Regions from separate parts of the Vibrio gangliei genome, predicted to be linked through region 4. Evidence: predicted binding sites of a transcription regulator. Region 4 holds the regulator's gene; each other region holds the start of a gene.
The links. The regulator PurR, encoded in region 4, represses purine synthesis genes. The targets are predictions, from matches to a motif close to TNANGNAAACGTTTNCNTNA.

Region 1: a site for PurR is predicted at 4,508-4,527, ahead of glyA (serine hydroxymethyltransferase). Genes of this name have one in related genera too.
Region 2: a site for PurR is predicted at 5,160-5,179, ahead of Vgang_RS08565 (NCS2 family permease). Genes of this name have one in related genera too.
Region 3: a site for PurR is predicted at 2,840-2,859, ahead of purL (phosphoribosylformylglycinamidine synthase). Genes of this name have one in related genera too.

The regions. Positions count from the first base shown of each region.
Region 1 covers NZ_AP021869.1:762,825-770,413, reverse strand. The annotation lists gene ribBA (bifunctional 3,4-dihydroxy-2-butanone-4-phosphate synthase/GTP cyclohydrolase II) at 1-10, opposite strand, end outside; gene Vgang_RS03515 (riboflavin synthase) at 53-712, opposite strand; gene ribD (bifunctional diaminohydroxyphosphoribosylaminopyrimidine deaminase/5-amino-6-(5-phosphoribosylamino)uracil reductase RibD) at 721-1,851, opposite strand; gene nrdR (transcriptional regulator NrdR) at 1,891-2,340, opposite strand; gene Vgang_RS03500 (hypothetical protein) at 2,646-2,975, shown strand; gene glyA (serine hydroxymethyltransferase) at 3,168-4,418, opposite strand; gene Vgang_RS03490 (YitT family protein) at 4,808-5,410, shown strand; gene Vgang_RS03485 (MliC family protein) at 5,480-5,872, opposite strand; gene Vgang_RS03480 (ABC transporter ATP-binding protein) at 5,910-6,971, opposite strand; gene Vgang_RS03475 (ABC transporter ATP-binding protein) at 6,968-7,589, opposite strand, start outside.
Region 2 covers NZ_AP021869.1:1,859,833-1,867,421, reverse strand. The annotation lists partial or broken gene Vgang_RS08585 (IS3 family transposase) at 1-151, shown strand, start outside; gene dinB (DNA polymerase IV) at 368-1,429, shown strand; gene dinB (DNA polymerase IV) at 1,599-2,600, shown strand; gene pepD (aminoacyl-histidine dipeptidase) at 2,673-4,352, opposite strand; gene Vgang_RS08565 (NCS2 family permease) at 5,219-6,514, shown strand; gene gpt (xanthine phosphoribosyltransferase) at 6,567-7,031, shown strand; gene Vgang_RS08555 (GNAT family N-acetyltransferase) at 7,203-7,478, shown strand; gene frsA (esterase FrsA) at 7,537-7,589, shown strand, end outside.
Region 3 covers NZ_AP021869.1:733,220-740,808, forward strand. The annotation lists gene Vgang_RS03350 (hypothetical protein) at 1-99, shown strand, start outside; gene tadA (tRNA adenosine(34) deaminase TadA) at 161-682, shown strand; gene Vgang_RS03360 (hypothetical protein) at 742-879, opposite strand; gene mltF (membrane-bound lytic murein transglycosylase MltF) at 1,151-2,668, opposite strand; gene purL (phosphoribosylformylglycinamidine synthase) at 3,016-6,912, shown strand; gene Vgang_RS03375 (YceI family protein) at 7,233-7,589, shown strand, end outside.
Region 4 covers NZ_AP021869.1:1,466,920-1,474,508, reverse strand. The annotation lists gene Vgang_RS06710 (putative signal transducing protein) at 1-142, opposite strand, end outside; gene Vgang_RS06705 (CDP-alcohol phosphatidyltransferase family protein) at 129-794, opposite strand; gene Vgang_RS06700 (ATP-binding cassette domain-containing protein) at 815-1,474, opposite strand; gene Vgang_RS06695 (ABC transporter permease) at 1,479-3,380, opposite strand; gene Vgang_RS06690 (ABC transporter substrate-binding protein) at 3,478-4,623, opposite strand; gene purR (HTH-type transcriptional repressor PurR) at 4,885-5,889, opposite strand; gene elyC (envelope biogenesis factor ElyC) at 6,112-6,909, opposite strand; gene cmoM (tRNA uridine 5-oxyacetic acid(34) methyltransferase CmoM) at 7,022-7,589, shown strand, end outside.

The DNA.
Region 1 (7,589 bases), 700 kb from region 4:
TAATTGCCATATTGAGTTCCTTAATGATTCTTATTGATTGAATTCTGCTAGCTTAAGCAAAGCCATTCTTTTGCAATAATTCCATCGTAATACGTGATTCTGGTGTTTCTTCTTGCTCAGCTTTACCTGAAATCAAACGTTCTAAATAACGGGCAATCACATCTACTTCTAAATTGACTTTTCGACCGACAACAAAACTATCGACTGTCGTTTCTTGAGAGGTATGGGGAACAATCGTGATTTTGAATGCATTCTTACGCACATCATTGACGGTTAAGCTGATGCCATCCACGGTGACGGAACCTTTCTCTGCGATATAACGTGAAAGATGGGCAGGCACTTCTATCCAATATTCCATTGCACGACCAATAGGTTGACGGTCGACAATCACACCGACATCATCCACATGCCCTGAAACAATATGCCCACCAAAACGTGTGCTCGGCAGCATGGCTTTTTCAAGGTTCACCGACTCTCCCACTTGATATTGAGAAAACCCGGTACGTGTTAACGTTTCAAGTGAAAGGTCAGCACTGTAACTGCGTGAATCATATTCCACCACAGTTAAACACACGCCATTGGTAGCAATACTATCGCCAAGATGCACATCGGACATATCTAACTTGCCCGCATCCACTTTAATCGTGACATCTTCACCTTTTGGAGTGATAGCTAAAATAGTCCCAACCGCTTCAACGATTCCTGTAAACATAATTTCTCTTATTTCTTTGTTTTTATGGTGGCAGTCACACGGATATCGCTTCCCACCATACGTAAATCAGTAATATTAAGATCAATGGCTTGATCCATCTCTGTTAAGCCAGTGATTTGAGTTAAGCCACGCCCATCAGTACCCATTAATTTAGGGGCAATATACACAATCAACTCATCAACCAATGCTTGTTCAATCATGCTCGCCGCCAAACTCGCCCCAGCTTCGACCCAAATATGATTAATATTATGTTCACTTGCTAATTGTTGCAGCAAAGTAGGCAGATCAAATTGCTGCTTATCATTTAGCGCAGCAATCATGTCACTCTCACCCGCATGAGAAATGGTACGTACGAATAGACATTCACCTTCCGTGTTGAATAGCTTCAACGCCTTATTGGAATTCAATTGGTTTTGCCTATCTAAAATCACGCGAATCGGCTGACGAAGTTGAGATTCTGAATATTGTGCTTGCACTGAGCTTGGCAAATCATGCCAACGTACATTCAGCGATGCGTCGTCATCTAACACTGTCTTTGAGGTGGATAACACCGCCCCCGCTTTAGCGCGATAATGCTGTACATCTTGACGTGCATTCGGGCCAGTGATCCATTGGCTTTTACCGTTCGCAAGCGACGTTTTTCCATCGATGCTTGATGCCAACTTTAATTGCACAAATGGCATACCAGTTTTCATTCGCTTGATGAAGCCTGGATTAAGCGCGATGGCATCTTGCTCAAGTAGACCAACATCCACTTGAATACCAGCCTCTCTTAGCATGGTAATACCACGTCCAGCCACTTGAGGATTAGGGTCTTGCATCGCGCATACAACACGGGCAACTTGCGCTTTAATTAAAGCTTCAGCACAAGGTGGCGTGCGGCCATAATGGGAACACGGCTCCAAGGTCACATAAGCGGTGGCACCTTTAGCTCTCTCGCCAGCCAAACGTAAAGCATGCACTTCTGCGTGTGGTTCACCCGCTTTAAGGTGTGCCCCTTGACCAATGATCTCTTGGTCTAGCGTGATCACACAGCCTACATTTGGATTTGGTGCGGTGGTATAGATCCCCTGCTTCGCCAGTTCAATTGCTTTGACCATCATTTGATGATCAAATGCAGAAAATACCGATTGGCTCATCACACTTCCCTTTCTAATTTTATTTATCGCAATGAAAGATCAATCTTCAAGACGCGCGATTTCTTCACCGAACTCACGAATATCTTCAAAGCTGCGGTAAACCGAAGCAAAGCGAATATACGCCACCTTATCTAACTCTTTAAGTTGCTCCATCACTAAGTTACCAATCATCTCGCTTGGTACTTCACGTTCACCGGTCGCACGTAATTGAGATTTAATCGTACTGATTGCCAATTCAATCGAATCGGCACTCACGGGGCGTTTTTCTAGAGAGCGCTGAATACCACCGATCATTTTTTCTTCATCAAAAGGTTCTCGGTTTCCATTTGATTTGATGACTTTCGGCATCACCAATTCCGCCATTTCAAACGTAGTAAAACGTTCACTACAAGCTAAACATTGGCGACGACGGCGAACCTGATGGCCGTCAGCGACTAAACGTGAGTCGATCACTTTAGTGTCATTTTCAGAACAAAATGGGCAGTGCATACTCTCTCCCTTGAGTCAGAGTCTGAGCGGTTTTATTAACTATTGTTATCGCAATGCATCTATTCAGACAAAACTCTATATTTAAATGCGATTGTTGTAGGATTAGTTTATCCGAAATAGCAAGGGTTAGCGACAAGCAGCATCGTCTTGATGAGACCTAGTGAAGATTTTTTAGGCGAAAGTTGAGCGAACCAATCGATAAGGTTACACTTAATACAGTTTTATGGTTGGCTAGCTCATTTTCTTTCTAGCAATCATTCACATTTTGATCCGTTTACAGCCGGATAACTATAGGACGTAAGAATATGAAATATGCAGGATTGGTCGGGTTACTCACATTAATTTTAGCGGGTTGTTCAAGCACAACTCAAGAAGACAACTACTTAGATGCTTCTTTTGAACTATGTAATACAGAAGTGAAAGTATTCTCAACCAGCGATGACGGTAAAGTACGTATCGTCTGTGCTGATGGTTCAAAATTCGCTATGGATAATGCCAAAACACTAGACACAATGCGTGACCTCAACGCGTCTTACTGTTCAGGTGAAGGCCTTGGCCAATTTAACGAAAGCTCTCGTTACTACATGTTCAAATGTAAATCTGGCTCAATGATCAGCATTAATAAAGAAGGTTAATTCGAGTTTCGAAAACATCTTAAAGCCCCAGCTTGAATGTTCAAGCTGGGGCTTTCTATTATTTTTACAAAAACAAAACCCAGCCATTTCTGACTGGGTTTTTATCTCTTTCGAGAAGCGAAGCGCTCTAGATTCGAGTCACGAAATTCGGCTCTTACCAGACGCCGTTATAAACTGTTTTACGACGAAATATTATGCGTAAACTGGTTTACGCTTACAGATATCTAATACTTTTGCTTTAGTCGCTTCAATCACCGACTCATCGCCCATATTGTCTAGGATATCACACATCCAGCCAGCAAGGTTTTTCGCATCTTCTTCTGTGAAGCCACGGCGAGTAATTGATGGTGAACCAACGCGGATACCAGAAGTCACAAATGGGCTACGTGGATCGTTTGGTACTGAGTTTTTGTTCACTGTGATGTTCGCAGCGCCAAGTGCGGCATCCGCATCTTTACCTGTGATGTCTTTGTCGATCAGATCAACAAGGAACAAGTGGTTTTCAGTTGAACCTGAAACGATGTTGTAACCGCGAGCAATAAACTCCGCCACCATGGCTTTTGCGTTTGCAACAACGCGCGCTTGGTATTCTTTAAACTCTGGCTCTAGTGCTTCTTTAAATGCCACCGCTTTTGCTGCGATAACGTGCATTAGAGGACCGCCTTGTCCACCCGGGAACACTGCAGAGTTTAGTTTTTTGTACAGATCTTCACCTGCATTAGACAGAATCAATCCACCACGAGGGCCAGCCAATGTTTTATGTGTTGTGGTTGTTACAACGTGTGCGTGTGGAACTGGGTTTGGATAAACACCAGCAGCAATAAGACCCGCTACGTGCGCCATATCAACAAAAAGGTACGCGCCTACTTTGTCTGCGATCTCACGCATACGCGCCCAATCACACACTTGAGAATAAGCAGAGAAGCCACCGATGATCATTTTTGGTTTGTGTTCAACCGCAAGCGCTTCCATTTCTTCATAGTCAATCTGACCATTTTCATCGATACCGTAAGGAATGATGTTGTAAAGCTTGCCTGAGAAGTTAACAGGAGAACCATGAGTTAAGTGACCACCGTGCGCCAGGCTCATACCAAGAACCGTGTCACCCGCATTAAGCAATGCCATGTAAACGGCGTTGTTAGCTTGAGAGCCTGAGTGCGGCTGTACGTTTGCATATTCTGCACCGAATAGCTGACATGCACGCTCAATAGCAAGAGTTTCAACTTTATCAACGTACTCACAACCACCGTAGTAGCGTTTACCTGGGTAGCCTTCAGCATACTTGTTGGTAAGTTGAGAACCTTGAGCTTCCATTACACGTGGGCTGGTGTAGTTTTCTGAAGCGATGAGCTCAATGTGCTCTTCTTGACGAAGAGTTTCTTCCTGAATTGCGGTAAATAGATCCGCATCATAATCCGCAATGTTCATGTCACGCTTAAGCATGTGTATCTCCTAGCTCAGGTTTAACTGATTCCTAAAAAGACCAAAAGGTCATAAAAACGGTAAAATTGTTAAAAAATGGCTCAATGACGCAAAGCAAACGTTTTCGTCATCAATTTAGATGGCAGTATTCTACCTAATTTGATCCATATCAGAAAGTGGCAATGTAAACTTTCTGCATGCAAAAATATCACGATTAAGATGAAAAAAAATAATACAGTGCTGGATAGCTGTACTTTCTTGACTTCTAAGGTCAAAACCATAGCGTCAGTTTACATTTATGTAAACATTAAGATACAAGCCATTCACTTTGTTTTTAGACTGTATATACCAAAACTGATATTTATTGAGTACATTTTTAGTTATTTATGGATGAAAAGATTGATACTGTGATGGAAAAACACACACCTAAAGAAGACATCGTCGCCCTCGTTGTAGGCAGCTTTGTGGTTGCCCTTGGGGTTTACTTTTTATCGTCAGCTAATTTGATCACTGGTGGTACGGCTGGGCTGTCTTTATTATTAAGTCAGCTGAGTCCACTGTCATTTGGCACGATATACTTTTTCATTAACTTGCCTTTTTATGCTCTTGCTTGGCTTCGCTTTGGTAAAACCTTCGCGATTAACAGCCTTATTGCAGGTGCTTTAGTGTCTGTTTTTGCTGATAACCTAGAGCGTTTTATGTTACTCAGCCGTATCGATGCGGTATTCAGTGCTTTCGCCGGTGGGTTATTAATTGGTATCGGTATGCTAATTTTATTTCGCCATCGTTCAAGTTTAGGGGGCTTCAACGTGATGTGCCTACTTATTCAAGACAAAACGGGTATTTCAGTAGGTAAAACTCAAATGGTGCTCGATTGTAGCATTGTGGTCGCGTCGCTGTTTTTCGTTTCCCCTTACTTAATTGCGCTTTCAGTACTCGGTGCCATCGTATTAAACATCACACTTGCGATGAATCATAAACCGACTCGCTATACCGTAACTTACCCAAAATAGCCATCTGATAGATAAAAAAGGCGCTCAAAGTTCAGATATTGAGCGCCTCTTAATGCTAACGATATTCCACTACTTCACCACAAAACAGTCTTTAAACGTTTCATGATTAAAAGTGATCATTGCAGAATCACCGTGCCCCCAAAACTCTTGCAACCCATCCACTGAGGCATATTTCTCACCAGAAGCCGCTTCCACTCGAATTAAAGGATAGGAACCGGAACGTTCAATTAACGTCGCTTTATCTTGACCAGAATATTCGATCAAAAATGGCACTTCAAGCTTGCCTTGGTATTCTGATTCAGATTGATCAATGCGGCATTTGTACGCCACCGAGTGAACTTTAACACCATCTACAGAAGTGGTGGTTTTTACTGGTTCAGAAACAGGGCTCTCTTCCACGACCGTACATCCGGCTAACACGGAAACAGATAATGCGGTCATCAATAACGACTTATTTAACATCGATTCGCCTCTTAACAATTTACTTTATTGGCTCGTTTTAATGGGATTCATATAAAAAGCAAGATACTTGATGATCATGCTTTGAATACGACTGTAATTTGGGTGGTTTACTGCGACATTCTTCCATGACCTTAGGACAACGCGAAGCAAAGCGACATCCTACAGGGCGCTCAATCGGTGATGGAATATCGCCTTGTAATAAAATGCGCTCTCCAATGCCTTGCTCCTGCATACGTAATTTAGCATCACGATACTTTGGATGAGTAATCGGAATTGCAGACAACAAAGACTGAGTATAAGGATGCTTAGGGTTTTGATAAACCTGCTGCGCATCACCATATTCGACAATTTGCCCTAAATACATGACAGCAATTTTGTCAGATATATGACGAATCACCGACAAATCATGGGCTATAAATATCAGGGTCAAATCCATTTCTTGCTGCAATTTCATCAACAAGTTAAGAATTTGCGCCTGTACAGACACATCTAATGCCGATACAGACTCATCACACACCACCAGCTTAGGTTTTAAGGCAATCGCTCGTGCAATACCAATGCGTTGTTTCTGGCCACCAGAGAATTCATGTGGATAACGCTCAGCGGCCTCTGGGGTTAATCCCACTTTGATTAATAATTCGCTGACCCACTGCTGCCTTTCTTCCGCCGTGCCTAGATGATGTATTTCAAATGGCTCATGTAAGATCATCCCAACCGTATGACGTGGGTTGAGCGATTCAGTGGGATCTTGAAACACCATCTGCATTTCTTGACGTAAAGAGCGCATGGCTTTGCTATCGAACTGACAAATATCTTGCCCTTCAAACAATATTTGCCCTGCTGTGGGTTCATACAAGCGCAGTAAGCTACGACCCAACGTACTTTTACCGCAACCTGATTCACCCACAATACCTAACGTCTCGCCTGTGTTTACGCTCAATGACACGTCATCAACCGCATACACGGTATAGCCTTTTTTGAAAATGCCTTTGCCTGAGTGGAAATATTGTTTGAGATTTTTTATCTCTAATAAAGGATTTTTTTCGGGTAAGACGTTCTTTTCTGATGAAATATCCGTATTTAACGATTCTTGATTCATGGTTGCCCCTCTAGCTGATTTCGAGGCATTAATTGCGACCAATAATGACAACTCACTTGATGTTCAGAAGATTTTTTTTCTAATAACGGACTTTGTTGCAAGCATTTGTCTTGTTGATATGGACAACGAGAAGCAAAACGGCAACCTCTTGGCATATTCAATAAATGAGGCACCGAGCCTTCAATGGTCGGCAGTTCCGATTTAGGCACCGACTGCTGATTGGGCATCGAAGCCAACAAACCTTGCGTGTATGGATGGGTTGGGAAATCAAACAGTGAAAAGACATCGGCTTGTTCCACCACTTTTCCTGCATACATCACCACCACTTGATCGCACATTTCCGCGACTACCCCTAAGTCATGGGTAATGAAAATGATCGACATGCCCGTTTCTTGTTGCAATGCTTTCATCAAATCCAATATTTGCGCTTGTACAGTCACATCTAACGCAGTGGTCGGCTCATCACAAATCAAAACATCCGGTTTACACGCTAACGCAATCGCGATCATCACACGTTGACGCATCCCACCTGACAACTGATGCGGAAACTCCAGCATGCGTTGTTTAGCCGATGGAATGCCCACTTTTTCGAGCATCTCCAACGCCTGATGATAACGC
Region 2 (7,589 bases), 390 kb from region 4:
TAAAACATTAAATGAAGTTCTCGAATTAACGGAAAATTGGTTAAATGAATATAACCATGAACGGCCACATGACTCATTGAATGATTTAACTCCATGGGAGTATTTAGCAAAATCACAGCAACGAGAAAACTCTAATTTTGAATGCCACTAAAAAAGGGATGTTTACAAAGTCTATACAATTTCATCGTTAGTCCTTCTTTTCAATTTAGTTAGATTTCATTCTAGTCCATCTGTAGTCCCCTTTTTGCGAATTTACGGCAGGACAAATATTATTTTTTAGTGCATGTTATATTAGTATTTACTATACTGTGTTTATAAACAGTGTTCTGATGGGTGTTTGGATCACTAAGCCTATTTTCTGAATGATATGAATCGTAAAATTATTCACATAGATCTTGATTGCTACTTTGCTGCTGTTGAGATGAGAGATAATCCTGAATTTAGAACAATACCTTTAGCAATCGGTGGTTCTCGGGAGCGGCGTGGAGTAATTTCTACATGTAACTATATTGCTCGGGAATATGGAGTTCGCTCAGCAATGGCTACAGCTCAAGCCTTGAAACTATGCCCAAATCTCAAAGTTATCCCTGGAAATATGGAAAAATATAAAGCCGTATCCCAGCAGATTCATGAGATCTTCTCTCGCTATACTGATCTTATTGAGCCCCTGTCTCTTGATGAAGCCTATCTAGATGTAAGTAATTCAAGTCTGTTTAGAGGTTCAGCAACTCTAATCGCACAGGATATACGTAAGTCTATTGAATCAGAGCTAAACCTGACTGCAAGTGCAGGGGTTGCTTCAATTAAGTTTGTGGCGAAGGTTGCTTCAGATATTAATAAACCTAATGGGATCTGTGTCATTACACCTGACGAACTAGAATGTTTTGTTGATGAATTAGACTTAGGAAAAATACCAGGAGTTGGAAAGGTAACTCTTGATAAATTAAATGCTCTAGGCTTGTATAAAGGTATTGATGTAAAAAACTATGATCAACGCATGCTACTTAAGCAGTTTGGTAAATTTGGCAATTCTTTATGGGACCGTTGTCATGGCATTGATAGAAGGGAAGTTAATCCTACAAGAATAAGAAAGTCGTTGGGAGTAGAAAGAACATTCGCTCAAGATATCCAGACTGAGCAAGAATGTTTAGAATCTATTGAGTTTTTGTACCAAGAACTTGAAAGGCGATTTAATAATATTGCCCATGAAAAAACAATAATACGTCAAGGAATTAAGCTTAAGTTTGATGATTTTCAGCAAACAACGGTTGAACATAAACAAATTGGTCTTGATAAAACATTTTTTTCTATTTTATTAAAAGAAGCGTTGTCGCGCTCCAAAGGGCGAGGGATACGTCTTATTGGGTTATCTGTTGGCTTAGAGCACAAGGAATTTCAGTTAGATACACAGATGAGTTTGAATTGGTAAAATTTGTAAGTAAATTAGTCCCAATATTTTGGCATTTTTTCAGATTTTTTTGTAAGCGGAATATGTAAGTTTATTTTTATTTTTAACTAATTGTTATAAAAATAAAATAGTTATGTATACGAGTTTAATTACACTTTATACCCGTTAGTTTTGCGATGCTGCAGTGGAGATGCGAGATTTTCCCGAATATCGCCATGTTCCACTTGCGGTAGGGGGGAATAGCAAGCAACGTGGTGTGATCAGCACTTGTAACTATATCGCGAGAAAATATGGCGTGCGCTCTGCTTTACCTACTGCAAAAGCCTATCAACTTTGTCCTAACCTTGTTTTAGTGCCGGGACGAATGGATGTGTATCGACAAGTGTCACATCAGATCCGAGAAATATTTTCCCGTTATACGCATTTGATTGAACCCTTGTCATTAGATGAAGCGTATTTGGATGTCACCGACAGCACCATGTTACATGGCTCTGCCACTTTAATTGCTCAAGCGATACGTGCTGATATCGAAAGAGAACTCAATCTGACAGCATCGGCTGGCGTTGCCCCTTTGAAGTTCTTGGCCAAAATCGCTTCAGATATGAATAAGCCAAATGGTTTGACCGTTATTACCCCTGATAAGGTGCAGCAAACCATTGATGCTCTGCCATTAGAAAAAATCCCAGGTGTCGGTAAAGTGAGCATTGAAAAGCTGCACCAAGCCGGGCTCTATACTTGCCTTGATGTGCGCCAGTCTAACTATGCGGAATTATTACGCCGATTTGGTTTACAAGGAGCATCTTTGTGGAAGAAAAGCCATGGGATAGATCTTAGGGAAGTGGTGGTTGAGCGAAACAGAAAGTCTGTTGGGGTAGAACGAACCTTTAGTGAAAATATTTCGACCTTTGAAGAATGTTGGCAGGTTATTGAACAAAGGCTCTATCCAGAGTTGGAAAGACGGTTAATTAAAGCGTCGCCGCAAAAACAAATTACGAAACAGGGCATCAAAGTGAAATTTGCCGATTTCCAACAAACCACGATTGAGCATAACTTTCGTGTCTTTAATCTCGACGATTTCTATCCTTTGTTACAAGAAGTATTGAAAAGGCAAAAGGGAAGGGAGATCAGATTGTTAGGTGTGAATGTGATGTTAAAGCCTGAAGAGCTAGAAAGGCAGCTGTGTTTGATATAACGATATTCGGTTGTCGAATCTCGTTTCTCGAATTGGGAGCGAGAAACGAGAAACGTTAGCCGAGAGACGTGATTACGCTTTTTCCGGAATATTCTCTAGAACTGCAATCATTTGTTCCCAGTAAAGGCCAACACTGGCGATTTCGACTTTCTCATCAGGCGAGTGTGGGAATTTGATGGTTGGTCCGAAAGAAATCATATCCATATTAGGGTAAGGCTTCTTAAATAGGCCACATTCTAAACCCGCATGAATGACCATAATGTTTGGTTTCTTGCCGTAAATACCTTCATAAACATCGCGGAAAATATGCATGATTTCAGAATCAGCATCTGGCTTCCAACCAGGGTAAGCCCCATCGAACTGGATGTGTGCGTTAGCAAGCTGAGCCAATGACGTCAATGTACCTTCAACCTGCTCGCGACCTGAATCAATTAAAGAGCGGATCAAACAAAGAATGGTCAGCTTATTTTCTTCCGTCGTAATAACACCAACGTTTAATGACGTTTCAACCACGCCTTCAATGTTATCATCCATACGGATCACGCCGTTTGGACAAGCATTCAGTGTGGCAATAAAGCGCGATTGTACTGATTGGGTAAACGGCGAGAATGGAGAGCTTGCATCGCTGATTTGAGAAGTCAGGCCTGTTTCCACTTTACCGAGTTCTTGTTGTACTAATTGTGTATATTGCTCAAAGGCTTGTGCTAATGCTGATTGTTGAGCCGTTGGTACAGCGATAATGACAGATGCTTCACGTGGGATGGCATTGCGAAGGCTGCCACCTTGGAATTCAATCACACGCAGGCCAAATTCATTCGCTTGATTTGCAAGGAAACGAGCTAGAAATTTGTTGGCATTACCACGGCCAGTGTGAATATCACAACCAGAGTGGCCGCCTTTTAGACCTTTTACGGCAAGTTTAACGACAGTATGATCGGCTGGCATAGCTTCACGTTCTAGGTCAAAAATGATGGATGCATTTACGCCGCCAGCGCAGCCCATGTAAACTTCGCCTTCTTGCTCTGAGTCGGTATTTAGTAGAATGTCAGCATCTAACCAGCCCTCTTTTAGTGCAAATGCACCTGTCATACCGGCTTCTTCGTCGATGGTGAGTAAAACTTCAAGTGGGCCATGTTTGATGTCTGTTGAGGCTAGAACGGCTAAACAAGACGCCATGCCCATGCCATTATCAGCACCTAGAGTTGTGCCTTTCGCGGTAACCCATTCGCCATCGATATAAGGTTGAATAGGATCTTTAGTGAAGTCATGCACGGTGTCTTCATTTTTCTGAGGCACCATGTCGATATGAGCCTGTAATACCACTTTTTTCTTATTTTCCATACCCGTTGTCGCTGGTTTTGAAATGAATACATTACCAGCGTCATCACGTTTTACAGGTAGGTTCTGAGATTGAGCCCATTCAACGATGTATTGCGCAAGTGCTTCTTCATGCTTTGATGGGTGTGGAATAGAGCAAATTTTATCGAAGAATTGCCAAACTGGTTGGGGGGACAGTTGGCTGAATACCACTTTTTTCTTATTTTCCATACCCGTTGTCGCTGGTTTTGAAATGAATACATTACCAGCGTCATCACGTTTTACAGGTAGGTTCTGAGATTGAGCCCATTCAACGATGTATTGCGCAAGTGCTTCTTCATGCTTTGATGGGTGTGGAATAGAGCAAATTTTATCGAAGAATTGCCAAACTGGTTGGGGGGACAGTTGGCTGATTTCAGAAGGTTGATTAGACACAAGTGACTCCTAATAGAATGAGATGACCGTTTATTGAGTGTAAAAGCCAAGCAGACGATAGTGGCAAATTATCATCTCAATAAAGTGTTTAGAATTTAGGTAACGCTAAAGTCTGATTAGGGCGTAATAGCGCTGTACTTTATATGAATAGAATAATGCTACTTCATTGGCAAGATGTACAGCAGGAAGCTGATATTTCTATGGTAATAAAAAGTCGATTCATCGGTACGAGGAATAGATTGAAACCTTATATTTGGTAATTAAACTACCAAACAATGTGATCGCATTGGGTTTTTGTGCGTATTTTTGGCTTTAGTAGAAATATAGGTTGTAATTAAATTACCATTTGTGTATTATCTCATCACTTCTTGAGAATCATGGCACACATTGATTTTTTCTGAGGTCAACAGGTTTTGTGTTTTTGTTGTTGATGAGTTTGTAACAATCACTCTCCAAGAAGAACTACCTTTTGTTTTCATTACCCCCTTTTGTTGAGAATTTTACTGCCTACTTTGGCAATATTTCTACCGCCACCTACTGTTTAGGTGGCGTTTTTTATTTTGGGGTAATGAAAATGGTGTTCGTAGCTTTAAAAATCTATATTTATAATATTATTAATAACTTAGCTTGCAATGTCCGATTGGCAGCATGAGCTGTCCAATTTGCCTTGCTTAAAGCTTGTTTTATTCCTGCTGAACTTACATCTTGAAGTTGCTTGGATATAGACGGTAAATAGATAAATAAATGCGTGTTTTGAGTAGATTCAGATTGCTTTCGTGATCAGAATTTGGAAAACTACACGCCTTTTTATTCAAACGATTGCGCAATCGTTTAAAATTGCTACACGCACACTTTAGGAATACATCATGTTAGAAAAATTATTTAAGTTATCGGAGCACGGCACCAACGTGAAAACCGAAGTCTTAGCCGGCGTTACGACGTTTTTGACGATGGCTTATATTATTTTTGTTAACCCAGCAATTTTGTCACAAGCTGGTATGGATCATGGTTCAGTTTTTGTTGCGACTTGTTTGGCCGCAGCGATTGGCTGTTTCATCATGGGCTTTTATGCAAATTACCCAATTGCTCAAGCACCGGGTATGGGTTTGAATGCATTTTTTACCTATACCGTTGTACTCGGTATGGGGCACACATGGCAAGTCGCACTGGCGGCAGTATTCTGTTCTGGTGTACTTTTCATTATTTTAAGCCTATTCAAAATCCGTGAGTTGATTATCAATTCTATTCCTATGTCATTACGCTTAGGTATTTCAGCGGGTATCGGTTTATTCCTTGCGCTTATTTCACTTAAAAACGCAGGTATTGTAGTTGGTAACCCAGCAACACTGGTTGGTGTGGGTGATTTAACCTCTCTTCCTGCTATTTTAGGTGCGTTAGGCTTCGTATTAACCATCGTATTGGTACACCGTGGCTTTAAAGCAGCAGTTATGATCGCCATTCTTGCTATTACCGCGATTGGTGTTATCGCTGGTGATGTCGCATACCATGGTATCGTTTCTCTTCCACCAAGCATGGCTCCGACTTTCTTACAGTTAGACTTTTCATCTATCTTTGATGTGGGCTTGATTTCAGTTGTATTTGCGTTCTTATTTGTCGATTTGTTTGACACAGCCGGTACTCTGGTTGGTGTAGCAAATAAGGCGGGCTTTGTGGGTAAAGATGGCAAAATTCCTCGTTTAAACAAAGCGCTTTTAGCTGACTCAACGGCAACGTCAATTGGTGCATTATTGGGTACATCAAACACAACGTCTTATGTAGAAAGTACAGCGGGTGTAGCTGTTGGTGGCCGCACTGGTTTAACTGCAGTTGTGGTTGGCATTTTGTTCCTTCTTGCTTTATTCTTCTCGCCATTAGCGGGTATGGTGCCAGCCTATGCGACTACCGGTGCATTATTCTACGTGGCAATCTTGATGCTTTCAGGCTTAGTGAACATTCAATGGGATGACCTAAGTGAAGCGGCTCCTGTTGCTGTGGTTTGCTTATTAATGCCACTGACTTTCTCGATTGCAGAAGGTATTGCGATGGGCTTTGTGACTTACGCAGCTATCAAATTATTGAGCGGTAAGGCACGCGATGTGCATCCTGGTGTTTGGGTATTGGCTATCGTTTTCTTGTTGAAATTCATTCTTACAGGTGCTTAATAGCCAAAGTGCTGTTGCATCTTAGAAACAAAAACAAAGCAGGTTTTATATTATGAGTAACAAATTCATTATCACTTGGGACAACATGCAAATGTATTGTCGTCAATTAGCGGCCAAGCAAATGCCAGCTGAGCAGTGGAAAGGTATTGTTGGTGTGAGCCGTGGTGGTTTAGTACCTGCTGCGATTTTAGCGCGTGAACTGGGCATCCGTTACGTTGATACCATTTGTATCTCAAGCTACGACCATGATCATCAACGTGATATGCGTGTGCTTAAAACTATCGAAGGTGATGGTGAAGGTTTCCTGATTGTTGATGATTTAGTCGACAGTGGTGATACGGCACGTCATATTCGTAAAATGTATCCGAAAGCGAAATTGGTGACAGTTTGTGCAAAACCGGCAGGTCAAGAGCTTGTGGATGAGTACATCGTTGATATTCCTCAAGATACTTGGATCGAGCAACCTTGGGATATGACGCTTCAATTTGAAGAGCCAGTGAATCGTAAGCAAAAGTAATCTCTCGCCAAGCCTTTTGGTTATAGATGATTAATTTGATTATATTTAAACCCTGTACCCATATCGGTGCAGGGTTTTTTATTGGTAAGATCAAACCGATTCACGCTATTCTAGTGAGGTTAACTAACAATCGTCGAACGAGTTGATTTGATGACTTTACAGGAGTAGATAATGGCGAACTTTAAGCATGATTCATCTTTATGTCGTTATGAGGTGGAAGTGGCCGATAATTTTTGGGCACATTTAGATTATCTAGAAAGTAATGGGGTTCTGACCATCACTCATACTTTTGTTCCTGATGAATTGCGTGGCCAGGGTTGCGGAAAGGTATTAATGGAAACGGTGCTGTCGGATGTAGAAGCACAAGGTAAAAAAGTACGCCCTGTGTGCAGCTATGCTGTGGTGTATTTAGATCGTCAAACACAGTGGAAGCATTTGATTGCTTAACTTATCATTTCCAATTTCTTAGATTCTGTTCTTTTGACACCAGCAGTGGAGATATCTCTTGGAGCCAAGCAGCAAAAATTTATCAGAAAACTTATTCAAGAAACACCAGCA
Region 3 (7,589 bases), 730 kb from region 4:
CATGACTCGTTAAAATTCAGCTACAACGAAGATGTCATCGATGCTGTTCTTGGCTCGACACCACCACGCTGGGTAAAAGGTTCCTGGCAGGATTTCTAACTTTTTATAATGTGCCGGATCTAGGTATAATCTGGCACATTATTTTCTAAGAGCCAAATTCATGACATCGTTACCGACAGACTCTGCGACTACATTTACACCACAAGACCACGACTTTATGTTGCGTGCAATCGAGCTAGCGGCCATCGCTGAAGATAACGGTGAAGTGCCTGTGGGGGCTGTGTTAGTGAAAAATGGTGAGATTATCGCAGAAGGGTGGAATGCATCGATTGGGGCGTATGATGCTACCTCACATGCTGAAATTGTCACTTTGCGTAAAGCTGGGCAAACCCTACAAAACTATCGACTTCTTGATACCACCTTATATGTCACTTTAGAGCCTTGCCCTATGTGTGCTGGCGCTTTATTACATAGTCGAGTTGGACGCATTGTATTTGGGGCTTACGATTTGAAAGCAGGGGCGGCTGGAACGGTGTTGAATCTATTTGAAAGCCAAGCCTCATATCATTATGCGCAAGTTGAAGGCGGCCTGTTAGAGGAGCAATGTCGTCACCAGTTGCAAGCGTTTTTTAAACGCCGACGTAAAGAAATTAAACAAGCTAGGAAAGAGAAAGAAGAATAAAAAAAGGGGGGGATTATCGACAAACAAAATGTGAATTTGTTTGCCGAAATTGTCAGAATCTATACTTCAGACCAGAAGATATAAGATCGATGACGCCATAAAATTTGCTTTTTGTTGTTTGACAGCATGCGACGGCGACGAGTGGCGTTCGATTGAGTTCGAACTAGTTTACTTAGTGTTTTCTTCTTAGAGAACATAGGGTATGCCTCCTTAATGATTGTCTATTATTTTATTCTTTTTATATCGTCTCTTTGTGACGTACTCATGACAGTTGTAGCACAGTTTATTTTTCTCAGCTAACTCTTTTTTACAAAAAAAACGGCTTTTATAATGTTTTTTGGTTGAGATTGTTATTTCTTCTATTTTTGGTTTCAATAGGCATAAAAAAGCGAAACCATATTTGATTTCGCCCTTATTCGATTTTACTTAATGGGGTTCACTTTCGTTCAAAGCGTGACTTCAATATGCTTATTGACTACCTTTGGCTTGTGATACAGACCTTGTGTTAGTAGAAGACATATCACTATTGCTAGCTTCAGCATTACTCACAGAGCTTGCATCGATAACTTGGAAATCTTCGCCTTTAGGTGTGTTAGTTCCCCCCATTTGATTTTCTGACTCATAGCCAATAATGGTTTGGTAATAACGACGAATATTCTCAACGTAGTTTTTCGCTTCATCCCCTCGAGCAAAACCATAGCGTGTGTATTTGTAGTAGCCGGGAATACGCAGTTTCGGCAATCTATCTTTTACATCGGTCCATGAGTCCGGGTTACCACCTTCGTGCTGGGTAATACGGCGTGCATCCATCACATGTCCGTAGCCAACATTATAAGACGCAAGGGCAAACCAAATTTTTTCATGCTCAGGAATCGAGTCAGGAATACGTTCAACCACACGTCTTAAATATTCTACACCACCATAAATGGATTCTTCTGGGTCCAAACGATTATTTACCCCAACCATTTTAGCCGTGGATTGTGTCAGCATCATCATGCCACGAACACCGGTTGGCGACGTTGCTCTAGGGTTCCAATGTGACTCTTGGTATGCCAACGCAGCAATTAAGCGCCAATCAAATTCTTTTGAATATTTTTGGAATAAAGTTTTGTATTTTGGCAGTTTTGAATCAAGAGAGCGAATAAAGGCTCGGGTATCAACATAATCAAAGCTTTGTATATGACCAAAATATTTTTCTTCTAAGTTGGCCAATTGCCCTGATTGGTTAAAGTTACCAAAAAACTCCACCATTAACGCGTACAGAGAATCATCGTCGGTTTTACGAATAAACCAAGATATAGGTTGATCTTCGGTTAGTTCAAACGCAAGCGCAAGGTTTGGGTGTAGGCGTTGAGTGATAGACAGTGAAACGGAGTCAACAATGGTAAAGTCGATTTTTCCTTCCGACACATCTTTTAATAAATCCGTGCTGTCTTCAGTCGCCGTGGTTTGCCACTTTAGTTCAGGATAAACTTTACTCAATTGTTGCAAGGTGTATTCGTACTGAGAGCCTTTCACCACAGTTAAAGTGGCTTCTTTATCGATGAGTTGTTGGAGATTTCTTGGGCGCCAAGTGCCTTTCTTATAGATCACTTGTTGACTAATGTAGTAATAGGCTGGGCCTGCGTTGAATTTTTTCAATCGATCTGGTGTGTGGCTAAGCCCTGCGGCGACGATGTCCACTTCTTGATTTTCAAGTGCAGGAAGTAGCCCTGTTAAATGATAGGCCGGTTTGATTTCAAGTTTGACCCCCAGTTCATCGGCAAATTGCTTTGCTAACTCATATTCCAGCCCCGTCGGACCTTCTGGACCAATAAAATAAGATAATTGGTTATTCAGAGTCCCCACGCGCAAGACGCCACGCTCTTGGATCTTTTCTAGGTCGGTCATCGATTGAGGATTGGGTTTGCATGCGGCTAATCCTAAAAGGATAAAAGCAATAAAAACCAATCGCTTAAATTGAGAATGAGAGTAAAAGGTCGTCAAAAGGAAATCTCATAAAGCCAATAGAAGCTACTTTATATCAAATGGCGTCTATATCAGCAAAATTTGCCGTGAAAATTGTTGTTTTAGGTATGTAACATTTTGCTGCTACCTTTGGCTTTGTGAATGAAAAAACAACAACCCAATTAGATAAAAAATGTTTTGCGTAAAAAATTGCGCAAACGGTTGCTTTTTGAGTTACGTCTCAGTTGAATTTCCTCTATAATACGCCGCAAAAGGCTAAGGTGAGATTGAAATCAGCTGGTAAGTTAGCCTTAACGCATAGGCTTATGAACTGATTTCAATATCACTTTTCTTTTTTAAAACAACTGCTAAAGAGACCTAAGCACATGAGAATTTTGCGTGGTTCACCCGCTTTATCCGAGTTTCGTGTCAATAAGCTTTTAGAGCTTTGTCGTGAATTGAATCTACCTGTGTCTGGCATCTATGCGGAATTTACGCATTTTGCAGACCTCACTTCTGAACTGACTCCGCAAGCGCTTTCTAAACTTGAAAAGCTACTGACTTACGGACCAACCATCGAAGATCACGAGCCTCAAGGTCTATTACTTCTTACTACGCCTCGTCCGGGCACCATTTCTCCTTGGTCGTCGAAAGCGACCGATATCGCCCACAATTGTGGTTTGCAGCAAATTAAACGTCTTGAGCGTGGTACGGCTTACTACATTGAATCGAGCGAAACATTATCTGAATTGCAATTGGTTGAGCTAAAAGCGTTATTGCATGATCGCATGATGGAAGTGGTGTTCACGGATTTTGAGCAAGCCCATGCTTTATTCCAAGTGGCTGAACCTGCGCCATTAACGGAAGTTGACCTACTTACCGGTGGACGAGCTGCGCTTGAAGAAGCAAACGTTTCACTTGGGTTGGCTTTAGCGGAAGAAGAAATTGAATACCTAGTTGAAAGCTTCACTGAAAAGCTAAAACGTAACCCAACCGATATTGAATTGATGATGTTTGCTCAAGCGAACTCTGAGCACTGTCGTCATAAAATCTTCAACGCAGGTTGGACTATTGATGGTGTTGAGCAAGAAAAATCTTTGTTCAAGATGATCAAAAATACCTATGAAGTGACGCCTGACAATGTGTTATCCGCTTATAAAGATAACGCAGCGGTGATGACAGGTTCAACGGTCGGCCGTTTCTTCCCAGATCCAAAAACTCGCCAATACGGCTACCATCAAGAACAAGCACATATCTTGATGAAAGTGGAAACTCACAACCACCCAACGGCGATTTCTCCTTGGCCGGGCGCATCGACAGGTTCAGGTGGTGAAATTCGTGATGAAGGTGCAACCGGTATTGGTGGTAAACCAAAGGCCGGTCTGGTGGGTTTCTCGGTTTCTAACTTGAAAATTCCTAACTTTGTTCAACCATGGGAAACCGATTTTGGTAAACCAAGCCGTATCGTAACAGCGCTGGACATCATGCTTGAGGGTCCTCTAGGTGGCGCAGCATTCAACAATGAATTTGGTCGTCCAAACTTGTTGGGCTACTTCCGTACTTATGAAGAGAAAGTAAACTCTCATAATGGCGAAGAAATTCGTGGTTACCACAAGCCGATCATGATCGCTGGTGGTATGGGTAATATCCGTGACGAGCATGTTCAGAAGAAAGAAATTCCTGTTGGAGCAAGCCTAATTGTTTTAGGTGGCCCAGCAATGAACATTGGCCTAGGTGGCGGCGCGGCTTCTTCTATGGCTTCTGGTCAATCCGCGGAAGATTTAGATTTTGCTTCTGTTCAACGTGAAAACCCAGAAATGGAACGCCGTTGCCAAGAAGTGATTGACCGTTGTTGGCAATTGGGTGAAGAAAACCCAATCGCCTTTATTCACGATGTGGGTGCGGGCGGTATTTCTAATGCATTACCTGAGCTTGTGGATGATGGTGAGCGCGGTGGTATCTTCCAACTTCGTGACGTGCCAAACGATGAGCCAGGAATGAGCCCATTAGAAATCTGGTGTAACGAATCTCAAGAGCGCTATGTGTTAGCGGTTGCACCAGAGAATATGGAATTATTTGACGCTATTTGTAAGCGTGAACGTGCGCCTTATGCCGTGGTTGGTGTGGCAACAGAAGAACGTCAATTAAAACTAGAAGATTCACACTTCGACAATACGCCAATCGACATGCCAATGGATGTACTTTTGGGTAAAACGCCAAAAATGCACCGTGATGCGGTTACACTGAAAGCGAATAACCCAGCGATTGATCGCAGTGGTATTGAGCTTAATGAAGCTGTTGATCGTGTTCTTCGCTTACCAACTGTTGCTGAGAAAACGTTCCTTATTACTATCGGTGACCGTTCTGTGACTGGTTTAGTAGTTCGTGACCAGATGGTTGGCCCATGGCAGGTTCCGGTCGCAAACTGCGCAGTGACAGCCGCAAGTTACGATTCTTATCACGGCGAAGCGATGTCGATGGGGGAGCGTACGCCGGTTGCACTACTCGATTTTGGTGCATCAGCACGTTTAGCGGTAGGTGAATCAATTACTAACATCGCGGCGACGGATATTGGTGATATCAAACACATTAAACTGTCGGCTAACTGGATGTCTCCAGCGGGTCACCCTGGTGAAGATGCAGGTCTGTATGAAGCGGTAAAAGCCGTCGGTGAAGAGTTGTGTCCAGCGCTTGGTTTGACCATTCCTGTGGGTAAAGACTCCATGTCGATGAAGACCAAGTGGCAGCAAGATGGGGAAGAGCGTGAAGTGACGTCGCCACTTTCTCTTGTGATCACGGCGTTTGCTCGCGTTGAAGATGTACGTAAAACCGTGACGCCTCAATTACAAGTGAACAAAGGCGACACCAGCTTAATTTTGGTCGACCTAGGTAACGGCAAAAATCGTATGGGCGCGACTGCGCTTGCGCAAGTGTATAAGCAATTAGGTGACAAACCTGCGGATGTCGACAATGCTGAGCAATTAAAAGGTTTCTACCTTGCGATGCAGGCCTTGGTTCGTGAGAACAAACTTTTGGCTTACCACGATAAAGGCGACGGCGGCTTATTTGTGACGCTAGCTGAAATGGCCTTTGCCGGGCACTGCGGCGTGAAAGCGAACATTGAAGCATTAGGTGATGACGCGCTAGCCGCGCTCTTTAACGAAGAACTAGGCGTAGTAATTCAAGTCCATAACGACGATCTGACTGCGGTACAAGCGACATTAGTGGCCAATGGTTTAGCGCAATGTTCGCACGTGATTGGCTCTGTAGAAAACAGCGATTCTATTGTTGTGACTTCTGGCAATACGGTGGTTCTTGATCGTAACCGTACTGAGCTTCGCACCATTTGGGCGGAAACAACCCATAAGATGCAGGCTCTACGTGATAACCCTGCGTGTGCTGACCAAGAGTTTGCAGCGAAGAAAGACAACACAGACCCTGGTCTCAACGTGAAATTAAGCTTTGACATCAACGAAGATATTGCAGCGCCGTATATTGCGACTGGCGCTAAACCTAAAATGGCGATCTTACGTGAGCAAGGCGTTAACTCACATGTTGAGATGGCAGCAGCGTTTGACCGTGCTGGATTTGAAGCGACCGATATTCACATGAGTGACATCTTAACGGGTCAAGCAGCATTAGAAGAGTATCAAGGCTTAGTGGCTTGTGGTGGCTTCTCTTATGGTGACGTACTTGGTGCTGGTGAAGGTTGGGCAAAGTCGATTTTGTTCAACGACAATGCTCGTGAGCAATTCTTAGCTTTCTTTGAGCGCCAAGAGACAATTGCACTTGGTGTGTGTAATGGTTGTCAAATGCTATCAAACCTACGCGAGTTGATCCCAGGTGCAGATTTATGGCCTCGTTTTGTGCGTAATGAATCTGAGCGTTTTGAAGCACGCTTCAGCCTAGTTGAAGTTCAAGAATCGAATTCTGCATTCTTTAATGGTATGGCGGGATCTCGTATGCCTATCGCGGTTTCTCATGGTGAAGGTCGTGTGGAAGTACGTGATGATGCACATCTGCAAGCGATTGAAAACTCGGGCACGGTGACGCTACGTTACGTGGACAACTTGGGTAACCCAACTCAACAATATCCAAATAACCCGAACGGCTCACCCAATGCCATTACGGGTTTAACGACTACCGATGGCCGTGTCAGCATCATGATGCCGCACCCAGAACGTGTCTTTAGAACGGTCGCAAACTCATGGCATCCAGAAGATTGGAATGAAGATAGTCCATGGATGCGTATGTTCCGCAACGCACGTAAGCATATTGGCTAATCGATTTTCGTAGCTTGAACGCTTCGCTTCTCGTTGTTCGAAAGAGATAAGCAAAGAGTAAAACGGTCACTTCGGTGGCCGTTTTTATTTTTTGAGCTCAACTGCTTATTTATGACTAAACTTTGAACGATAAGGTTTTTGATAGATAAGATAATTCTTTTGGGTTATTGATATAAACGTCTACTACAAGGCGTAAAATCAATTGAAAACCTCAGAATTGATAAAGTCCTGACATTATGAATACGTAAACATCACAAACGCCCAATACACTGAACCTTTGATGATATTTGTAAACGGTAAGTGAAATAAGGAATGCTGCCATGAAATGGTTGATAGAAAAAAGTGGGTCAAAAGTAGGTCTATCAGCGGCACTGTTTGCTATGGGATTGGGTATTTCTCAACCGGCGTTTGCGTTATTGAGGTTAGATCCACTTCATTCACAGGTAAATTTTATTTCCGTTAAAAATGAATCGGTAACAGAAGTGCATAACTTTAGAACGATCAGCGGAATGGTGAACGAGCAAGGTACCGCAGTAGTTGATATCGATCTTGCTAGTATAGATACCAATATCGAAGTCCGTGATGAACGTATAAAAGAGTTGTTATTTGATGTTGTTAATTACCCAGAGGCAAGCATTAATGCCAAGTTGAATATTAACGATGTTAATAATATGGCT
Region 4 (7,589 bases):
GGTCGCTGTCTTGAGTAAATGGAATTTCGCCTTTTAAACTGAAGGTGTGTTCGGCATGTACTTTCGCTAATACGCCGTGGCTTTTCAGTAGCTCGCATACAATATGGGCTTCAACTGGGTTAGCAGCACTAAAGATCTTCATCCGGACTCCATTTATTTAGGGTTTGCTTCACATCATTGAATTCTGATTTCGAGATGGTGTGGTAACCCGCCCAAATTCGGTTTGCTGTGGTCATAAAGCATAGAATAGCAAATACCGTCGCGAGAGTAGGGAATGCATTTGGCCACAAACAAAAAGCGATAAAAAAGCCAATGGTTTCCGTGCCTTCCGTAATGCCAGCCATGTAATACAAGGATTTGTGTTGATAGATTGGGTTATCGATCTTGTGTTTTGCTGCCACTGAAGCAAAGGCAAGAAAGCTGCTGCCCGTACCGACAAATGACACAATCAACAATGCAGCGTATAAGCCATTTTGTTCAGGCTCGGCAAGTAAAAAGCCAAGTGGGATCAGAGCGTAAAACAGAAAATCGAGACAAATATCCAAAAAACCACCCGCATCCGTGGTTTGAGTTTGTCTTGCTATCGCGCCATCGAGCCCATCACCAATGCGATTAAAAACAATGAACACCAGCGCAAGTAGATAATAGTGCTGCCATAACGCGGGAATAGCGAGCAGCCCAATCGCAAAGCTGGCAATCGTGACTTGGTTGGCGCTTATACCACGTTGAATACAACAGCGAGCACCCTGTTCGAGCGGTTTTTTGATGATGGGTATGACGTAGCGATCAAGCATGTATGTTCTCCGAATTTTTTCTAGTTATCCGCAGCTGAGGTTAGCTTTGGCCATTGAATGAGCTTGCCGCCTTCAGGGACATCTGAGGCATCGTGTGTCACCATCAAAGCAGGAACATTTGCCGCTTGCAGTTGTTCGAAAACCCATTGTCTGAAAACAGGACGCAGTTCGGGGTCGAGCTGGCCAAAAGGCTCATCGAGTAATACTGCGCGAGGTTGAGCACTGAGCATGCGCACCAGGCTGATACGAGCACGTTGTCCGCCTGATATTTGTTCTGGCATCGATTCGGCAAGATGCGCTAATTCGATAGAATGCAGAACTTGTAGAGCTGCTTGTTTGCGTTGCTTACCTTTAATGTGATTGGGCAAAGCAAAGGCGATATTTTCCCAAATGTTGAGATGGGGAAAGAGCATATCATCTTGAAATAAAATTCCGATGGAACGCTGGTGGGGCGCGCGTTCTAAGATGGCCTCACCGTCGAGTGTAATTTGTCCATTTGCTGAAAAGTCTGCACTGAGGTGTCCGGCAATCACAGTAAGTAACGTGGATTTACCACAACCGCTTGGTCCCATTAAGGTGACAATTTCACCCGGTTCAATTTCCAAATTAAAGTCGCCTAATAATTGATCATAAGGGCTGTGCTGCTTTGTAATGCTGAGGTTTTGAATCGATAAGCACATAAGATTACGCCTGCCTATTTTGGGTTGGCACTGAGTGTTTAAATGGAACAGGATGTTTAGATGGATCTCGGTTTCTGTTTCGCTTTAGATCTTCATCCCGATTTTGGTATTTGGCCGGTTTTTGCATAGCATTAGGTTGGGTTAAAAAACGATTAGCGACCAATGCCAAGCTAAAGAATATGAAGGGTACTAACGCTTGCCATAACGCATACAAAGCAATGATACGGCGATCATGGCCACTGGAAAGCGCAACGGCTTCGGTGGTTAAAGTGACAATGCGGCCAGAGCCTAACATCAAAGTCGGTAAATATTGCGCTAAGCTGACACTCATTCCCATCGAAAAAGCAAACGCCAACGCGCTAGCCAGTGTGCGTAATTTGATCATGACAAAAGCTTTAAATGGCGATGCGCTTAAACTGACCGCAGTTTGTGATAAGCGGGTTGGATAGCTTTGCCAGGGCCCATCTAAGCTCAAATAAATATATGGAAAAGCAAAAAACAGATGTGACCAAATAACCCACAGCCAATAATATTCTTGGTTTATCCAAAGCGTTGTGACTTGTAAGCCAAACAGCAAAGAAAGCTGAGGAATGAGCATTGGCAGAGCAATCACATACATGGGTAAACGTAGGCGAAAATGTTGCCGATATTCTTGCGCAATAATGGCAAATATTAACGCGATGATCGTACTGGCTACGGCAAGGCATAGGCTAGTTTGAATCGCTTGTTGAATGTATGGCCATTCGCTTATCCAAAAGCGCAAACTCCAATCTGATGGGAGTAGCTGCGGAAATTGCCAACGTTGTGCGAAGGTCCAAACCAGCAGGGCAGGCAAACATAATAAACTCACCGCCATGAGCACAGGAGCAACCGCTGAAGTCATAGTGGACTGGATAGCCGAGTTGATAGACAGCGGTGAGAAAATGGAAGAGGACGATTTACCGTAAACGCTGTCAGCATTCTTTTTGCCAGAGGTAAGCCAGCCGCGAGCATAATGAAGTAACAGACGTTCGATAAAATACACCAAACCAATCAATGCGCTACAGAGCAAAAACAAACACAACGCTCCGGCAGCAGCGCGAGGCAATAAAGACAAATCAGGCTCGTTAAACCATTGCCAAACCAATACGGCAAACGTCGGTGGATGCGTTGGTCCTATGATTAAGCTGACATCCACCACTGAACTTGAGTAAGCCATAATGGCAAAAAATGGAAAGCGCATGTGTCGAAGCCATTGTGGCAAGATCACTTTCCACCATGTCTGTGCAGCTGAATAACCTAAGCTTTGTGATACCGCTAAGGTTTGCTGAATTCGTAAGTTATTTAAAATGGGTAAACTCATTAACACCAAAAACGGCGTTTCTTTAATCGCAAGTGCCAGAGTCAGCCCAAGGCCAAGATTATCTTGTACGTTCAACCAACCTTGAGTGTTAAAAGTGCTAAAAGCAGAAAAAACACTGTTTAATGCACGTGCGAACCAACCTGTATCTGAAAATAAGAATAAGAAACCCACAGCAAAAGCGACATGAGGCAAGGCTAATAAGGGCGATAATAACTTTTCCACTTTATGCCAAGCAGGACGATTCCAATAGGCTTGCAGTATTGAAAACGCCATGATGGTCGCTAAAAAAGTACTCGTAATTGCAGAGAACATACTCAGACAAATTGAATGCATTACCGCGGGCCAATCCGCCACTTTTTCGAACCCAGTCAGTGAGAACTCGAATAAGCCCAAGGGGGGAATAATGCCGAAGGCAGGGCTAAGCATACCGATTAAGCCGGGAATGATGGGAAAGATACACAGCAACACAACGAAAGCATAACCCAAGCGCAGCGAGACTTTACTGGATTGGCTTTTATTCAATATTCGTCGATTTAATAGAGTGCTATTGAGTCGGTTACTCATTTTAGTATGCCTGCTTTTAATAGGCCTAGCTTCACTATCCCTTTTTTTAATAGACATGGTCCTTTGAATTGCTCCTCGACGTAACGCCATCAATATTTTATTGGCTATAACGTTCAAGCCAAGCCTGTTCTAATGCGGTTTGCCAGCTAGGATGTGGCTCAGGCAAGGACGGGTAGAGTTTGGTCTTTTGTGCGCTGCCAGTTAAGTATTGCGGCTGCAAAACGGATGGATCCCCCCAAATATTGATGTCGCCTTTACGAGATTGCGCTTCAGGGCTGAGTAAGAAATTGATCACCACTAAAGCGCCTTGTTTGGAGTTAGCATTCCATGGAATAGCAAGAAAATGAATGTTCGATAAAGCCCCCTGTTTCCACGCGTAGCTTGCGGTGCTTGAAGCAAGTTTGCCACTGGCTTGCGCGGAGAAAACTTCATTGGGATTGAAGGTGATCGCCAAATCAAGTTGGTCATCATCCAAAAGTTGAATCATTTCCGCTTGGCTAGTTGGAAACTGTTGACCTTGTTGCCACAAGAAAGGCTGCAAAGCATCTAAATAGCGCCATAATGGTTGAGTGAGTTGAGCAAAAGCCTCTGTGGTAACGGGTTGCTGTAATGCAGGATCTTGCTGGCTAAGTTCAATCAATAATGACTTTAAAAAACTGGTGCCATGAAATTGTGGCGGCTTAGGGTAGCTAATACGGCCTGGGTGCGCTTTAGCATACTCGAGCAGATCTTGCGCTGATTGAGGAGGCGAGGCTAGCTTGTCACGGTCATAAATATAAACCAGTTGTCCTACACCCCAAGGCGCTTCGAGCCCGTTGGTTGGTTCGGAAAAATCATCAGTGACAGGTAAAGCCATATTTACTTTTTGCCAATTAGGTAATGTCGATACAAACGGGCCAAAAAGTAATTGGTTGTCTTTCATTGATTTGAAGTTTTCACCATTAATCCAAACCAAATCGACACTGCCTTGCTGATTTTTATTGGCTGTTTTTTCTGCCAGCAAGCGGGCGGTGGTTTCAGAAATATCGGAAACTTTAACATGGTGTAGAGTTACACCATATTGTCGTTTCACTTCTCTACTTACCCAACGTAGATAATCATTAATTTCTTGGCTACCACCCCAGGCATTAAAATACACATCTTGCCCACGAGCTTGTTTTTCAATGGTTTGCCAGTCGCTATCCTGAGAGGCCATAGCAAATAGAGGCAGTAATGAAAGTAAACCAAGGCTAATCCAGCGCATTGTATCTGTCCTTAATATCCATCGTATTTGAAGCTTTAGCTTTGTTGGCAGCTTTTATTCGCTCCGCTAACTTGGGTATGAAAATTTATGTAATTAAGCGTAGTGGAATATAAGACATAACATCACGCGAAAAAATTTCAGGTTATCGCTAAGTTAATCTGAACTCAGGATAAATTAATCAAAATCCAGCGAATAAAAATAAGGCGCATCTAAATGAATAGATACGCCTTGTAAATGTTTGCAGTGATAATACTAGAAATACTATTTAAGCGTTTTCACCGATGAACGTTCTACCATTTCAGGGAACATTTCGAAGGTTTGTTTAGCGTGATTTTTATCTTTAATGCGTTCTAATAAGATTTCAACCGCGTTCTTACCTAAACGACGCTTAGGTTGGTGAACCGTCGTCAACGGTGGTGAGAAATAAGGAGAAATATCAATGTTGTCGTAACCGATCACGGAAATATCTTCCGGTACACGCATGCCTTTTTCTTGCAGACGGCTCATTAAGCCTAGCGCCATGATGTCGTTAAAACAGAATACCGCAGTTGGTTTTTTATCCATTGCCAAGATTTTATCGGCAGCGATAACGGCAGTATCACACTCGAAGTTCCCTTCTAGTAACCACTCGTCTCGTAGTGTTAAGCCTTTTTCTTCTAACGCACGGCGACAACCTGCAATACGCTCTTGGCAAGCCACCTTTTCAAAATGCCCACTTAAACAAGCAATATCAGTGTGACCTCGTTCTAGTAGATAGCGTGTTGCGATGTAACCACCTTCTTCTGAGTTATCGATGATTTTATCGGCTTTGGATGTTTCTGGGCCCCAATCCATCACAACTTTAGGAATATCTGGGTGACCATCAAGCATTTCACGCAATTCTTCATCTAGGTCAGAACACATAACCAATAGGCCATCGACACGTTTGCCAGCCAACATGCGGATATAATCACGTTGTTTGTCAGAGCGGCCACCGGTGTTACACAAAATTAGGGTATAACCTTTGCGGTAACAGTAGCTTTCAACACCATCAACGACTTCGGCAAAGAATGGGTTAGTTGACTGTGTCACTAACATACCAATGGTGCTGGTGGTATTGCATTTCAAACTACGAGCCACGGCGCTTGGGGCATAATTGAGTTCTTTCACTGCGGCCATAACTTTCTCTTGAGTTGTCTCTGCAACAAAACGAGTTTTATTGATGACATGTGACACGGTCGTTGTGGAGACTCCAGCAATACGTGCAACATCTTTGATTGTAGCCATAGTGAATTTCCTTTATGCCGACCATACAGCCGGAACGATGATAGTTAATTGGATACTAAAAACATAAAAGTCGCCATTAATCAGCGACTTAATAATATAGATGCGTAGTTTTGATAAGATTTTAGTCTTAAATGCCATGCCTGACAATCAGATATGGCATTTTTATGAACAAACTTTGCAGGACGCAAACGATAACGTAAGTCTTATTGCGTGTAAATTGCTTTATTCTGCCGGCGCGCTATTTGCCGTGTTTTGAGTGTTAGAAAGTGTATCACGTAAAGATGACCACCAACGACCCAACAATTCATGCCAATAACGCTCACTTTGTTCTAAGTATTGAGCTTGAGGTGAATACTTGTCCCATGCTTGTTCAATGTTATCAAACGCAAGATAGTTGGTTGGGGCTGGGATGGGTTCCAAACCCGCTTTGCGAAACTCTTTCATGGCACGCTTCATGTGGCTCGCAGAAGTCACTAACACCATGCGTTTATTTCCCACGAAACCGGCGGCTTGATGGGCTTCATCCCAAGTGTCTTGTGCATTTTCTAATAAGATGATGTCCGATTTTGCCACACCAAGTGATACAGCAACATTAGCCATCATACGTGCGTTACTGACAGAACTACCCGCACCGTAACCAGATAAAATCAATTTTGCACCCGGGTACAGTCGTAATACACGAATGCCTTCGGCTAAGCGCATTAAACCATTGCGTGAAAGTTCAGAAGTCGGTGGTATGTCATCATCCACCGTGTGGCCACTGCCTAAGACCATGACGTAATCCAAGGTGCCATCAACCGGTAAAAAGGCTTTGTAAGCACGCTCAGTCGGTTTCAATAAAGAAGTAGAAAGAGGTTGGAATGAAAAGAGAAAGATCCCTGTTAAAGAGATAAAAGTGAGAATACAACCCAAGCCTCGTTTATAAGTAAACATGATCAAAAACAAGCCGAGAAAGCCAAGGATTAACATGGCTGGCAGCGGCATGAACAATGCGCCGATTATTTTTTTCAGTTCAAACATTTTAAATAGCCCAAAAATTCATCATTCAGCGGATAAAAGAGAGTATTTGCTTTATTCCTGTAATTGCTGTGACAGAATACACGCAAAATTCAGTTATCTTAAATGAAAAAATATGGCTAACGATCGAAATTTCGATGACATCGCACATAAATTTGCGAAAAATATTTACGGTTCGGATAAAGGAGATATCCGCCAAGTCATCGTATGGCAAGATATAGAAAACGCATTGCAACGCCTGCAACATGCTGACAAACCTTTATCCATCTTGGATGCGGGCGGCGGCTTGGCACAAGTATCTCAAAAACTCGCTCAGCTCGGTCATCAAATTTGCTTATGTGATGTGTCGAGTGAAATGCTGGCTCTCGCTCGGCAAGATGTAGAAAAAAATCTTTTATCTGCCAACTTTCGATTTGTTCATTCTCCTATTCAAAACTTGCATAAGCATGAATCAGAGCCTTTTGATTTCGTTTTATTTCATGCCGTTATGGAATGGCTTGAGCACCCTCAACAGGTCTTGAATGATGTGCTCGATAAAGTGAAACCGGGCGGAATAGTATCTGTGATGTTCTACAATCATCACGGACTGGTTTTGAAGAACGTAACTTGTGGTAATATCCCTCACATTTTGCAGGGAATGCCACATCGTAAACGGTTTAAATTGCAACCACAGAAAGGGTTGT